2 regions of the Streptomyces sp. NPDC091416 genome follow, and region 2 is predicted to be linked to the other one. Evidence: riboswitches for the same ligand, from Rfam matches in the RefSeq annotation. Region 2 holds a riboswitch; the other holds the start of a gene.
What was found. Region 2 has a riboswitch for glycine ahead of gcvT (glycine cleavage system aminomethyltransferase GcvT). Riboswitches for the same ligand answer to the same signal wherever they lie in the genome.
Positions count from the first base shown of each region.

Region 1: it holds a riboswitch for glycine, as region 2 does, so the genes downstream of both, gcvP (aminomethyl-transferring glycine dehydrogenase) here and gcvT (glycine cleavage system aminomethyltransferase GcvT) in region 2, are expected to answer to the same signal.

Region 1 covers NZ_JBIVTU010000035.1:12,181-19,747, reverse strand. The annotation lists gene ACIQMX_RS41705 (FHA domain-containing protein) at 1-351, shown strand, start outside; gene ACIQMX_RS41700 (MerR family transcriptional regulator) at 393-1,136, shown strand; gene ACIQMX_RS41695 (bifunctional nuclease family protein) at 1,191-1,664, shown strand; gene ACIQMX_RS41690 (MerR family transcriptional regulator) at 1,831-2,451, shown strand; gene ACIQMX_RS41685 (DNA polymerase IV) at 2,545-4,014, shown strand; gene ACIQMX_RS41680 (PRC-barrel domain-containing protein) at 3,936-4,319, opposite strand; glycine riboswitch at 4,421-4,519, shown strand; gene gcvP (aminomethyl-transferring glycine dehydrogenase) at 4,713-7,567, shown strand, end outside.
Region 2 covers NZ_JBIVTU010000011.1:14,837-22,403, reverse strand. The annotation lists gene ACIQMX_RS28920 (enhanced serine sensitivity protein SseB C-terminal domain-containing protein) at 1-534, opposite strand, end outside; gene ACIQMX_RS28915 (enhanced serine sensitivity protein SseB) at 710-1,480, opposite strand; gene ACIQMX_RS28910 (AAA family ATPase) at 1,584-2,270, opposite strand; glycine riboswitch at 2,440-2,532, shown strand; gene gcvT (glycine cleavage system aminomethyltransferase GcvT) at 2,676-3,791, shown strand; gene gcvH (glycine cleavage system protein GcvH) at 3,884-4,261, shown strand; gene glyA (serine hydroxymethyltransferase) at 4,282-5,541, shown strand; gene ACIQMX_RS28890 (L-serine ammonia-lyase) at 5,708-7,090, shown strand; gene ACIQMX_RS28885 (family 20 glycosylhydrolase) at 7,147-7,567, opposite strand, start outside.

The sequences.
Region 1 (7,567 bases), on a different contig from region 2:
TCGCTCTCGCCGGAGGCCCAGGCGGCCGTGGACGCCCTGCCGCTCGGCTCGGCGCTGCTGGTCGTGCGACGGGGTCCCAACTCGGGCAGCCGCTTCCTTCTGGACAGCGAGCTGACCACGGCCGGCCGCCACCCGCAGAGCGACATCTTCCTCGACGACGTGACGGTTTCGCGTCGTCACGTGGAGTTCCGCCGGAGCGCCGACGGCAGCTTCACCGTGGGGGATGTGGGCAGCCTCAACGGCACCTACGTCAATCGTGAGCGCATCGACTCCGTCGCGCTGTCCAACGGCGACGAAGTGCAGATCGGCAAGTACCGGCTGGTCTTCTACGCAAGCCAGCGCGGCATCTGACCCGGCCCCCGGCCCGGTCGGGGGAACCCCCAGGAAGGTCCATGCTGAGAACACCGACGGGCGGTGCCGGACACGGCACCGCCACCGCCGACGACCGCCCGATGAGCATCGGCACGGTGCTCCTGCAGCTGCGGGACGAGTTCCCCGAAGTCACCATCTCCAAGATCCGCTTTCTGGAGGCAGAGGGACTCGTCGAGCCGCAGCGGACCCCCTCCGGCTACCGGAAGTTCCGTCCGGACGACGTCGAGCGCCTGGCTCAGGTCCTCCGGATGCAACGGGACCACTATCTTCCGCTGAAGGTGATCCGGGAGCACCTGGACGCCCTCGCCCGGGGCGAGCAGGTGACCCTGCCGGCTCCGGGTGGTGAGCCGGAGCCGGCCGACTACGGCTGGAGCGGCGGGCCCGGCCGGGCCACCGCTGCCCGCATCGGCCGTGCCGAGCTCCTCGCGGCCGCCGAGGTGTCCGAGAGCGATCTCGATGCCTGGGAGTCGTACGGTCTGGTCGCGCCGTCGCCGGAGGGCGGCTACGACGGCGCGACGGTCACCATCGCCAGGCTTGTGGCGGATCTGGGGCGATTCGGTCTGGAACCGCGTCATCTTCGTGCGATGCGAGGGGCCGCCGACCGGGAGGCCGGGCTGATCGAACAGGTCGTCGCACCCTTGCGCAGGCACCGGAATCCGCAGACCAGAGCGCATGCCGAAGCCACCGCGAGGGAGCTTGCCGAGCTGTCCGTGCGGCTGCACTCGGCCCTTGTCCAGAGCGCCCTGCAGATCCGTCTCCACTGATCGAGGTGGGGGCCCGACTACCCAAACCTGCCGAGCACGTCCTAGGGTTGCTGTGTGAACGAGCTCGACGTTGTGGGTGTCCGGGTGGAAATGCCCTCCAACCAACCGATCGTGCTCCTGCGTGAAGTGGGAGGCGACCGGTACCTCCCCATTTGGATCGGTCCTGGTGAGGCGACCGCGATCGCCTTCGCTCAGCAGGGCATGGCTCCGGCCAGGCCGCTGACCCATGATCTCTTCAAGGATGTGCTCGAGGCCGTGGGCCAGGAGCTCACCGAGGTCCGGATCACGGATCTGCGTGAAGGGGTCTTCTACGCGGAGCTGGTCTTCGCCAGTGGAGTCGAAGTGAGCGCACGGCCTTCCGATGCCATAGCGCTCGCCCTGCGCACCGGCACGCCGATCTACGGCAGTGACGGGGTGCTCGACGACGCGGGAATCGCGATTCCCGACGAGCAGGAGGACGAGGTGGAGAAGTTCCGTGAGTTCCTCGACCAGATCTCGCCGGAGGACTTCGGTACGAACAGCCAGTGACGTCCCAAGGGGTTCCGCCGGCGCATCCGACAAGCCTTTCCCGGTCATGAGTGACGGGAAACCACCCTCAGGGTGATTATCACTCGGCGTGCCGAGTGTGGCGATCGTTGACGCACCCCGGGTGACTGCCTACCTTCGAGTGGGCAGGTCAAGGACGGAGGTCGGCGTGAGAAGCAGCGGCGACGGTACGGCTGTGGGTGGGCCGTATCCGCAGCAGGGGAGTACAGCCGGCCACACCATCAGGCAACCGGCTGCGGCGCCGGATGCGGTGGCGGGGGACGGCGTGAAATCGGCCGGCGAGATCGGTTACCGAGGGCCGACGGCGTGCGCGGCAGCGGGGATCACCTACCGGCAGCTCGACTACTGGGCCCGTACGGGCCTGGTGGAGCCGAGCGTCCGGCCGGCCTACGGGTCGGGCACGCAGCGGCTCTACAGCTTCCGGGACGTCGTCCTGCTGAAGATCGTGAAGCGCTTCCTCGACACCGGGGTCGCCCTTCAGAACATCCGCACCACGGTGCAGCACCTGCGGGCCCGCGGCTTCCAGGACCTCGAGCGCATGACGCTGATGAGTGACGGAGCGACCGTGTACGAGTGCTCCTCGCCCGCGGAGGTCGTCGAACTGCTCCAAGGTGGCCAGGGGGTCTTCGGCATCGCCGTCGGGGTGGTGTGGCGGGACGTCGACGCCGCGCTCTCCCAGCTGCACGGCGAACGTGTGGACACCGGCGAGACGCTGATCGGGAACAACCCCACCGACGAACTGGCCCGCCGCCGCAACCGGGCGGGCTGAACCCGTGGGAGGGCGGCCGTGCCCCGGGAAACCGGGGTGCGCCGGCCGCTGTGACAGGGCGACTGTCAGTGCCGTAGGGCACCATCGATTGATGTGAGAGCCGCGCCCACCATCCTGCATCTGGACATGGATGCCTTCTACGCGTCCGCGGAGCAGGCGGCGAAGCCGAGCCTGCGCGGCAAGCCGGTCGTGGTGGGCGGACTCGGACCCCGGGGAGTCGTCGCCACCGCCTCCTACGAGGCCCGTCGTTTCGGGGTGCACTCGGCGATGCCGATGGCGCAGGCCAGAAGGCTGGCGCCGAACGCGGCCTATCTCGAGCCGCGCTTCGCGCTCTACCGGACCGTGAGCGACCAGGTCATGGAGCTGCTGGGCCGCCTCTCGCCCCTGGTGGAGCCACTCAGCCTCGACGAGGCGTTCGTCGACCTGGAGGCGGGCGGGACGGCGGACGACACGGCCTCGGCCATGGAGATCGGCGAGCAGCTGCGCGGGGCGATCGAGGCGGTCACGGGGCTCAGCGGATCCGTCGGTCTGGCCGGCTCCAAGATGCTGGCGAAGATCGCCTCCGAGGAGGCGAAACCCGACGGGATCCTGTTGATAGAGCCGGGCACGGAGCGGGCGCTGCTCGCACCCATGCCCGTACGCACCCTGCCCGGCGTCGGCCCCGCCACCGCGGACCATCTGCGCCGCGCCGGCATGACCACGGTCAACGACCTCACCGAGGCGGGCGAGGCGGAGCTCATACGGCTGCTGGGCAAGGCGCACGGCAGCTCGCTGCACCGCATGGCGTTCGGATTCGACGACCGGCCCGTGGTCGCCGAGCGCGACGCCAAATCGGTCTCCGTCGAGGACACCTTCGACATGGATCTCCACGACCGGGTCCGGGTGCGCAACGAGGTGGAGCGACTGGCAGACCGCTGCGTCCACCGGCTGAGGGAGGCCGGAAGGTCAGGACGCACGGTGGTGCTGAAAGTGCGGCGCTACGACTTCTCGACCCTCACCCGCTCCGAGACGCTCCGCGGGCCCACGGACGACCCCTCGGTCGTCAGAGAGGCTGCCGCGCGGCTCCTGGAGGCGGTGGACACGACCGGGGGCGTCCGCCTGCTGGGCGTGGGCGTCACCGGCCTCGCCGACTTCACCCAGGAGGATCTGTTCGCCCAGGCGGCCGGTGAGCGGCTGGCCGCCGAGCTCCCGGACGCCGACGTCGCGGAGCCGGGCGCGCGCGCTGCCGGGGACGAGGGAGGGCCGGAGGGCGGGGAACCCGCACAGGAGAGCCCGGAGCAGCTCGCCGCGCGGCGCTGGCCGGCCGGGCACGACGTACGCCATGACATCCACGGGCACGGCTGGGTGCAGGGCAGCGGGGTCGGCCGGGTGACGGTGCGGTTCGAGGAACCGGAATCGGCGCCCGGCCGGGTCCGCACGTTCCGCATCGATGATCCGGAACTGCGGCCGGCCGATCCGCTGCCGCTCGTGCGGAACCCGGTGGACTACTCGTCCTGGCCGGCCAGCTTGCCGAAGTCACGGTCCGGAGCGCTCTCGGCGGGCGCCGCCGAGTCCAGACCGTAGTGCCGGTAGAGCTGGAGCTCCTGTTCCGGCGAGAGATGGCGGCCGACCCCGAAGTCGGGTGCGTCCTTGATCAGGGCGCGGTCGAAGGGGATGCGCAGCGTGTCCTCGACGAATTCGCTGGGCTCCAGCGGGACGAAGGCGTCCCGGCTGAACAGCCCGGTGCGTACGGCCGCCCATTCGGGCACACCCGTCGCGTCGTCGAGATACACCTCGTCCACGGTTCCGATCTTGGTGCCCTTGCGGTCGAACGCCTTGCGGCCGATCAGGCTGCGCGGATCGATGTCGGTCTGCACGGTCCCTCCCATGGGTCACGGCTACTCCACAGGCACTACAGAAGTGCAGATCCGTGGCGTCGGCCACTCGAGATCTCCCTCGCATACCCCGCTGGTAGGCTGGCCATGGCTGCTGACCCCGTGCGGGAGAGTCCTCCGGAGAAGAAGCCGGAGGGCGCCGAAGGAGCAAATCCTCCCCGGAATCTCTCAGGCCCCCGTACCGCACGGACGAGGTCACTCTGGAAAGCAGGGCGGGTTCCGCACGGCCACGGCCGGACCGGAGTCCTCCCTCACCGACGGTGAAAGCCGGTGCGCCCCGTGGGCACCGGTGAAGCTCTCAGGTTGAGATGACAGAGGGGGAGGCCGTTCGGGCACCCCGCGCCGTGGTGCCCCTCGCAGGTCGTGACAGACCAGGAGGCCTCCATCATGACCCCCCGTCGCACTTCGCTCTCCCAGCTGGAACAGGGAATCCCGTTCGAGCAGCGCCACATCGGTCCCGATGCCGAGGCACAGGCGAAGATGCTCGCCCAGGTCGGTTACGGCTCGCTCGACGAGCTCACCGCCGCCGCGGTGCCCGATGTGATCAAGAGCGCCGAGGCCCTGAAGCTCCCGGACGCCCGGACCGAGGCCGAGGTCCTCGCCGAGCTGCGCCTGCTCGCCGACCGCAACCAGGTCCTGGCCCCGATGATCGGGCTCGGTTACTACGGCACGTTCACCCCGCCGGTGATCCTCCGCAACGTGATGGAGAATCCCGCCTGGTACACGGCGTACACGCCGTACCAGCCCGAGATCTCCCAGGGGCGCCTCGAGGCCCTCCTGAACTTCCAGACGATGGTCGCCGAGCTCACCGGACTGCCCACCTCCGGCGCCTCGCTGCTCGACGAGGGCACGGCCGCGGCCGAGGCCATGGCCCTGGCCCGGCGCGTCGGCAAGGTCAGGAACGGCGTCTTCCTGGTCGACGCGGACACCCTCCCGCAGACCGTCGCCGTCATCGAGACCCGTGCCGAACCGACCGGCGTCGAGGTCGTCGTCGCCGACCTCACCGACGGCATCCCCGCCGACCTCGCCGAGCGCGGCGTCTTCGGCCTGCTGCTCCAGTACCCCGGCGCCTCCGGAGCCGTGCGGGACATCAAGCCCGTCATCGAGCAGGCCCACGAGCTCGGCGCGATCGTCACCGTGGCCGCCGATCTGCTCGCCCTCACGCTGCTCACGTCCCCCGGAGACCTGGGCGCGGACATCGCCGTCGGCACCACGCAGCGCTTCGGTGTGCCGATGGGCTTCGGCGGACCGCACGCCGGCTTCATGGCGGTGCGCGAGAAGTTCGCACGCAGCCTCCCGGGCCGTCTCGTCGGCGTCTCCGTGGACGCGGACGGCAACAAGGCGTACCGGCTGGCCCTGCAGACCCGCGAGCAGCACATCCGCCGCGAGAAGGCCACCAGCAACATCTGCACCGCGCAGGTGCTGCTCGCCGTGATGGCCGGCATGTACGCCGTCTACCACGGCCCCGACGGGCTGCGGACGATCGCCCGGCGCACGCACCGCTACGCGGCCATCCTGGCCGAGGGCCTGCGGGCCGCCGGTATCGACGTGGTGACCGGTGCCCACTTCGACACGCTCACCGTCCGGGTCCCGGGCAAGGCCTCCGCGGTCGTCGCCGACGCCCGCGAGCGTGGCGTCAACCTGCGGCTCGTCGACGGTGACCTCGTCTCGCTGGCCTGCGACGAGACCACGACCCGCGCGCAGATCGCGGCCGTCTGGGCTGCCTTCGGCGCCGACGGCGACATCGAGGCGCTGGACGCCACGACCGCCGACGCGCTGCCCGAGGGGCTGCTGCGCACCGACACGTACCTGACCCACCCGGTCTTCCACCAGCACCGCTCCGAGACCGCGATGCTGCGCTACCTGCGCAAGCTCGCCGACCGTGACTACGCGCTGGACCGCGGCATGATCCCGCTCGGCTCCTGCACCATGAAGCTGAACGCCACCGCCGAGATGGAGTCGATCACCTGGCCCGAGTTCGGGGCGCTGCACCCGTTCGCGCCGGCCGAGCAGGCGGAGGGCTTCCTGACGCTCATCCGTGAGCTGGAGGAGCGCCTGGCCGAGGTCACCGGCTACGACGCGGTGTCCATCCAGCCGAACGCCGGCTCGCAGGGCGAGTTCGCGGGGCTGCTGGCCGTGCGCGCGTACCACCGTGCCAACGGTGACGAGGGCCGGACCGTCTGCCTGATTCCGTCCTCCGCGCACGGCACCAACGCCGCGAGCGCCGTGATGGCCGGGATGAAGGTCGTCGTGGTGAAGACCGCCGACGACGGCGAGGTCGACATCGAGGACCTCCGGGCCAAGATCGCGCAGTACCGCGACGAGCTCGCCGTGCTCATGATCACCTATCCCTCCACGCACGGTGTCTTCGAGGAGCACGTCGCCGACATCTGCGCCGAGGTGCACGACGCCGGCGGTCAGGTGTACGTCGACGGGGCCAACCTCAACGCGCTGGTGGGCCTCGCCAAGCCGGGTCACTTCGGCGGCGACGTCTCGCACCTGAACCTGCACAAGACCTTCTGCATCCCGCACGGCGGCGGCGGCCCCGGCGTCGGTCCCGTCGGCGTCCGCGCGCACCTGGCGCCGTACCTCCCGAACCACCCGCTGCAGCCCGCCGCCGGTCCGGAGACCGGTGTCGGACCGATCTCGGCCGCTCCGTGGGGTTCGGCCGGCATCCTGCCGATCTCGTGGGCGTACGTGCGCCTGATGGGTGGCGAGGGACTGAAGCGTGCGACGCAGGTCGCCGTGCTCGCGGCCAACTACATCGCCAAGCGGCTGGAGCCGCACTACCCGATTCTGTACAACGGCCCGGCGGGCCTGGTCGCGCACGAGTGCATCGTGGACCTGCGGCCCATCTCCAAGGCCACCGGCGTCAGCATCGACGATGTCGCCAAGCGCCTCATCGACTACGGCTTCCACTCGCCGACCATGTCGTTCCCCGTCGCGGGCACGCTGATGATCGAGCCGACCGAGAGCGAGGACCTCGCCGAGCTGGACCGGTTCTGCGACACGATGATCGCCATTCGCGGCGAGATCGAGAAGGTCGCCTCGGGCGAGTGGAGCGCGGACGACAACCCGCTGGCCAACGCCCCGCACACCGCGGCCGCGCTGGGCGGTGCGTGGGAGCACGGCTACAGCCGCGAGACGGCCGTCTTCCCGGCCGGGGTCTCGGCCGCCGACAAGTACTGGCCGCCGGTACGCCGGATCGACGGCGCGTTCGGTGACCGCAACCTCGTCTGCTC
Region 2 (7,567 bases):
GTACGGGGCGCCGAGCGCGGGCTGCACCCAGGCGCGGCGCAGCGAGCGGATCGCGGGGGTGTGGTGGGCGTGCTGGGTGAGCTGGGCGTAGAACTGCGGGATCTCGATGCCGGGTTCACTGATCCGCAGCGGGCCGGCGGGCATCCGGTCCAGGCCGGTGGCGATCCGGCGCAGGTCCAGCCAGGGAATGCCGACTCCGCCGCCCGGCGCGTGCGGATTCAGCCAGATGCCCCAGCGGTCGGGGAACAGGGCGCGGGCGATGTCCCGGCCGCCGACGACCTCGTGGTCGCGGTTCCAGCCGCTGGCGGAGAGCTCCTGGGACGAGGTGACACAGGGGGCGTAGCCGAGGCCGTCGATCTCCATGTTGCCGTACTGGGCGTCGGGCGAGCCGGCCCGGCCGTGCCAGAGCAGCATCCAGATCCGGTCGGCCGCCAGTGCCTGGAGGAGGGCCTCGTACGCGTCGAAGCGCCCGGGCGTCACTTGGCGCAGCATGTGCTCGACCTGCCCGGCCGCCGCGCTGCCTGCCGCACTCACCCTGGGTCCCGCCCCTCTTCGATCCAACGTCTCGGCTGCCGCTCCCGGGCTCTCGGGGACGGCTCGGTGCCGAGGCACCAGCCATCAAACCAGCTTATGCGGCGGCCCTGACACCGACTTGACTCCGCGGGACCGGGCCGTCGTCACGCGGCGCCCCGGTCCCCGTGCCGTACCGCTATGCGGCGGGGCGCCGGTAGAAGGGCCGCACCCGTGCGCGCATCCAGTCGGCCACCGGGTCCTGGGCGACGTCGAGCAGCACCAGGTTGACCGGCCACGGCACCTCGACGCGCCCCAGGGCCCGGCCGAGGGCGTCCATGGGGGCGTTGCGCCCGGCACCGTCCCAGGTGGAGAACTCGATGCCGACGAAGAGGACGGGGTCGCCGCCCTCGATGCTGGCCAGGGCGCGGCGGGCGCTGAGCACGACGCCGCTCTCCTCGAACTCGCCGGCCGCGGCGGAGAGGAAGTCGACGGGCTCCTCCTGCCAGTCCGGTTCGTACAGGCGGACCCGGCCGCCGCTGGCCGGCCCGTCCAGTACGGTGCGCCCGGCCCGGCAGAGCTCGGCGACGGCGGGCGGCGGAAGCGGCACACCGACCGCGCCGCCCGGGTTCACCGCGATGCCGAGCTGCGGGGGCAGGCCCCGGGCGAACTCGCGTGCGGGGGCCACGGTGAACGACATGTGCGCGCCGACGACGGTGAGGAACTGCTGTTCGGAGCTGAACACGGGGACGTACGGGGCGCCCTCGACGTCCAGCGTCGGAAGATCCAGGTCGGTGGCGTCCGGCGAGCCGCCGTTGGGCAGGGGCACCCAGAGGTGGCTGCGGCCCAGCACCTCCACCAGCCGGCCGCCCGCCTCGGGGCTGCCGAGCGAGGCGCTCAGTACTTCTTCGAGCTCGTTGGCCGGCCATCCGCCCTGCGGATGGGGCCCGGCCGGTGCCGGAATGTCCACTGTTTCCCTCTCTCACCCCATGTCGTGCAGCAAGAGGTTAACGCCGCGGCCCCGCATACCCGCCAGTCGCCCACCGGCTGTCCAGCCATCGGACAGGACGTTCTCAGGCCTCACTCTGTGCGTCTGCGAATGTGATCCGCGCCAGCAGGCCCGCCGCTTCCCGGTCCAGCAGCACGGCCGAGGCGCAGCCGAGCGGCAGCAGGCCCGACTCGGTTTCCCTCAGGAGGCGTCCCACGGCCTTGCGGTGCCGGGCGAAGGCGTATCCGGACACCCCGCGTCCGCGTTCGCGCTGGCCCTCCCGCGCCGCCCGCGGGGTGACGTCGAGGAGGACGAGGTGCAGGGTGCGCCCGCGGCGCCGGGCGTCGCGGGCCAGCCAGCCCCGCACCCAGGCCTGGGTGCCGCAGTCGTGGACGACGACGGAGGCGCCGGAGCGCAGCACCCGCCACAGCCCCCAGTAGTGGGCGACGCGGACGAGCGGGCGGTACAGGGCGTACGGGAGTAAGCGGGGCAGCCGGGCGGCCCAGCGGTCCCTAGTGTCCTGGGAGTCGATGGCGTGCGCCGAGACGGCCCGGGCGATGAGCGTCGACTTGCCGCTGCCGGGCAGCCCGGAGACCACCACCACATCGCCGGCCGTGAAGTGCAGAGCGCGGGGGCTGCGCCCGTCCCGCTGCCGCAGGTCCCGTACGACGGGCGCGTGCGGGCCCACGATCTCCCTGGCCGGCGCCCCCGGCTGCGCGGGCAGTGCGCCGTGCGCGACCCCCGCGGTCGTCGCGTACCGCTGCAACGTCATCGCCCTCCCCCTGTCGGCTGACCCACACCTGCCCAAGAAGTGTAAAGAAAAGGTAATGCGGCACAACCGTCCGACCCGCCGGATCCCCCAGGAGACCTGCATCGGCACCGGCCCCCCACTCTCCCGCAATGCGTGCGATGATGACCCCGTCAACTGCATAAAGGCCGCTCGAATCCGCGCGGGAGAGTCCCGGCCCCGTGCCGGGCGCCGAAGGAGCAAGTTCCTCCCTTGAATCTCTCAGGCCCCGTACCGCGTGGATGAGGCAGATCTGAAAAGCGAGTCGCCCCGGCGACTCCACCCAAGGTGCAAGCCGAACCCCTGCGGGGTCTCTCGGCGAACCTCTCAGGTTCCGATGACAGATGGGGAGGGATCGTCCTCGTCGTCATGCCCTGGGAGCCTTCATCCATGAGCACCGCCCCCCGTCTCACCGCCCTCGATGCCCTGCACCGTCTCCTGGGCGCCACCATGACCGACTTCGCGGGCTGGGACATGCCGCTGCGCTACGCAAGTGAGCGCGACGAGCACAACGCCGTACGGACGCGGGCCGGTCTCTTCGACCTCTCCCACATGGGCGAGATCACCGTCACCGGCCCCCAGGCCGTCGACCTGCTGAACTTCGCGCTCGTCGGCAACATCGGCACCGTCTCCGCGGGCCGCGCCCGCTACACGATGATCTGCGCCGAGGACGGCGGCATCCTGGACGACCTCATCGTCTACCGCCTCGCGGAGACCGAGTACATGGTGGTCGCCAACGCGGGCAACGCCCAGATCGTCCTGGACGCGCTGACCGCGCGCGCCGAGGGCTTCGACGCCGAGGTCCGCGACGACCGCGACGCGTACGCGCTGCTCGCCGTCCAGGGCCCCGAGTCCCCCGCCATCCTGGCCGCCGTCACCGACGCCGACCTGGACGGCCTGAAGTACTACGCCGGGCTGCCCGGCACGGTCGCCGGGGTCCCCGCGCTCATCGCCCGTACCGGCTACACCGGCGAGGACGGCTTCGAGCTGTTCGTCGCGCCCGCCCACGCCGAGCAGCTGTGGAAGGCCCTCACCGAGGCCGGCGCCTCCCGTGGCCTGATCCCGTGCGGGCTCTCCTGCCGCGACACGCTGCGCCTGGAGGCCGGCATGCCGCTGTACGGGCACGAGCTGACCACGGCGCTGACGCCGTTCGACGCCGGTCTGGGCCGGGTCGTGAAGTTCGAGAAGGAGGGCGACTTCGTCGGCCGCAAGGCCCTGGAGGCCGCCGCCGAGCGCGCCGAGACCGCGCCGCCCCGCAAGCTCGTCGGCCTGGTGGCCGAGGGCCGCCGGGTGCCGCGCGCCGGGTTCTCCGTCGTCGCGGACGGCCAGGTCATCGGCGAGGTCACCTCGGGCGCGCCCTCGCCCACGCTCGGCAAGCCGATCGCCATGGCGTATGTCGACGCCGCGCACGCCACGCCCGGCACCCAGGGCGTCGGCGTCGACATCCGGGGCAGCCACGAGCCGTACGAGGTCGTGGCGCTGCCGTTCTACAAGCGGCAGAAGTAGCTTCCGCGCACGTCGAGAAGTGACGCAGTCGCGTCTCACACCGTAAGACCACCGTTCATCAGCACTCCCCCGCGTACAGGAGAATTCAGGTCATGAGCAACCCCCAGCAGCTGCGGTACAGCAAGGAGCACGAGTGGCTGTCGGCCGTCGAGGACGGTGTGGCCACGATCGGCATCACGGAGTACGCGGCCAACGCGCTCGGTGACGTCGTCTACGCCCAGCTCCCCGAGGTCGGTGACACGGTGACCGCGGGCGAGACCTGCGGCGAGCTGGAGTCGACCAAGTCGGTCAGCGACCTGTACTCGCCGGTGACCGGCGAGGTCACGGCCGCGAACGCGGACGTCGTGGACGACCCGTCGCTGGTGAACTCCGCTCCGTTCGAAGGCGGCTGGCTGTTCAAGGTACGCGTCACGGATGAGCCCGCCGATCTGCTCTCCGCCGACGAGTACACCGCGTTCTCCGGCAACTAAAGACCCCAAGGGACCACCTGATGTCGCTTCTGAACTCCTCCCTCCACGAGCTGGACCCGGACGTCGCCGCCGCTGTCGACGCCGAGCTCCACCGTCAGCAGTCCACCCTCGAGATGATCGCCTCGGAGAACTTCGCTCCGGTCGCGGTCATGGAGGCCCAGGGCTCCGTCCTGACCAACAAGTACGCCGAGGGCTACCCCGGCCGCCGCTACTACGGCGGCTGCGAGCACGTCGACGTGGTCGAGCAGATCGCGATCGACCGCATCAAGGCGCTCTTCGGCGCCGAGGCCGCGAACGTGCAGCCGCACTCCGGTGCGCAGGCCAACGCCGCCGCGATGTTCGCGCTGCTGAAGCCGGGCGACACGATCATGGGCCTGAACCTGGCCCACGGCGGTCACCTGACCCACGGCATGAAGATCAACTTCTCCGGCAAGCTGTACAACGTGGTCCCGTACCACGTCGACGACACGGGTGTCGTCGACATGGCCGAGGTCGAGCGCCTCGCCAAGGAGTCCAAGCCGAAGCTGATCGTGGCCGGCTGGTCCGCCTACCCCCGTCAGCTGGACTTCGCCGCCTTCCGCCGCATCGCGGACGAGGTCGGCGCGTACCTGATGGTCGACATGGCGCACTTCGCCGGTCTGGTCGCCGCGGGCCTGCACCCCAACCCGGTGCCGCACGCCCACGTCGTCACCACCACCACGCACAAGACCCTCGGCGGTCCGCGCGGCGGCGTGATCCTCTCCACCCAGGAGCTCGCCAAGAAGATCAACTCGGCGGTGTTCCCGGGACAGCAGGGCGGCCCGCTGGAGCACGTGATCGCGGCCAAGGCCGTCTCGTTCAAGGTGGCGGCGACCGAGGAGTTCAAGGAGCGCCAGCAGCGCACCCTGGACGGCGCCCGCATCCTGGCCGAGCGCCTGGTCCAGCCGGACGTCACCGAGGTCGGTGTCTCCGTCCTGTCCGGCGGTACGGACGTGCACCTGGTCCTCGTCGACCTGCGCAACTCCGAGCTGGACGGCCAGCAGGCCGAGGACCGGCTCCACGAGCTGGGCATCACGGTCAACCGCAACGCCATCCCCAACGACCCGCGGCCGCCCATGGTCACCTCGGGTCTGCGGATCGGCACGCCGGCGCTCGCCACCCGCGGTTTCCAGGGCGAGGACTTCACCGAGGTCGCCGAGATCATCGCGTCGGCGCTGAAGCCGTCGTACGACGCGGACGACCTGAAGGCCCGCGTCGTCGCGCTCGCCGACAAGTTCCCGCTGTACCCCGGTGTGAAGTAGCCGGACCGGCTCGTTTGCACGTCGGGGCGGGGCACCGCGCACACTGAACAGTGAGCGCGGTGCCCCATCCCTTGCCCCCGCTCCCTTGTCCCGCTCTTCGGGCCCACCCCGCCCGTACCGCACCACCCGGCAGACAACGGCGTCTACCAACCCTTAGGAGTCACCCGTGGCCATCTCGGTCTTCGACCTGTTCTCGATCGGCATCGGCCCGTCCAGCTCCCATACGGTCGGCCCCATGCGCGCGGCCCGTATGTTCGCGCGCCGGCTGAAGAACGAGGGCCTGCTGGCCCACACCGCCTCGATACGCGCCGAGCTCTTCGGCTCGCTCGGCGCGACCGGCCACGGCCACGGCACCCCCAAGGCCGTGCTGCTCGGCCTGGAGGGCGAGTCCCCCCGTACCGTCGACGTCGAAACGGCCGACGACCGGGTGGACGCCATCCGCTCCACCGGCCGGATCAACATCCTCGGCATGCACGAGATCGCCTTCGACGCCGACAAGCAGCTGGTCCTGCACCGCCGCAAGAGGCTGCCGTACCACGCCAACGGCATGACCGTCTTCGCGTACGACCACGAGGGCGCCCCGCTCCTGGAGAAGACGTACTACTCGGTCGGCGGCGGCTTCGTCGTGGACGAGGACGCGGTGGGCGAGGACCGGATCGTCCCCGACGACACGGCACTCAGGCACCCCTTCCGCACCGGCGACGAGCTGCTGCGCCTCGCCCGGGACACGGGTCTGTCGATCTCCTCCCTGATGCTGGAGAACGAGCGCGCCTGGCGCACCGAGGACGAGATCCGCTCCGGGCTGCTCGACATCTGGCGCGCCATGCAGGCATGCGTCTCCCGCGGCATGTCCCGCGAGGGCATCCTGCCCGGCGGCCTCAAGGTCCGCCGCCGCGCCGCGAACACCGCCCGCCAGCTGCGCGCCGAGGGCGACCCGCAGACCCACGCGATGGAGTGGATCACCCTCTACGCGATGGCGGTCAACGAGGAGAACGCCGCGGGCGGCCGCGTCGTCACCGCCCCGACGAACGGCGCGGCCGGCATCATCCCGGCGGTGCTGCACTACTACATGAACTTCGCGGCCGGCGGCGCCACCGAGGCGGAGAAGGACGACAGCATCGTCCGCTTCCTCCTGGCGGCCGGCGCCATCGGCATGCTGTTCAAGGAGAACGCCTCCATCTCCGGCGCCGAGGTCGGCTGCCAGGGCGAGGTCGGCTCCGCCTGCTCGATGGCCGCGGGCGCCCTGGCCGAGGTCCTGGGCGGCACCCCGGAACAGGTCGAGAACGCCGCGGAGATCGGCATGGAGCACAACCTCGGCCTGACCTGCGACCCGGTCGGCGGCCTCGTCCAGATCCCGTGCATCGAGCGCAACGGCATGGCGGCGGTGAAGGCCGTCACCGCGGCCAAGATGGCGCTGCGCGGCGACGGCAGCCACAAGGTCTCCCTCGACAAGGTCATCAAGACCATGAAGGAGACGGGTGCCGACATGAGCGTCAAGTACAAGGAGACCGCGCGCGGCGGCCTCGCGGTGAACATCATCGAGTGCTGAGGTCCGAGCCCTGAGCAGATCGGTCCCGCCCGCACCGGGCGGGCGGGACCGAGAGGTCAGAGGCGGTCCCGCGGGTGAACGGGGGCCAGTCGCGCCGGGCGGTCGTAGGTGGCGCAGGCGGCCTCGGGTGCGGAGGTCAGAGCTGCCTTGATGTCCGTGGGTGAGAGGGCTTCGGTGTAGAAGGACAGGGCGGCAAGGCCCATGAGCGGCTGCGAGGTGCCCATGATCCGGGCTCGCGGCAGCGGCGCGGTGCCGGCGATCCGGCCGGCGGACTCACCGTCGAGGAAGAGGCTGATGGCGGAGCCGTCGCTGACGAGGGCGACGTCCGTCCACCGGTCGGCGGGAAGTCCGCGGCCGAAGGACGTCCTGATTCCGTCATGGGTGACGGTGGTGTCCGTGGGGCCCAGCTCGATCGTGGTCGTGCGGTCGAGGTCGGAGAGGAACGTCGCCGTGGCTGCCAGGCGTACACGGGCGGTC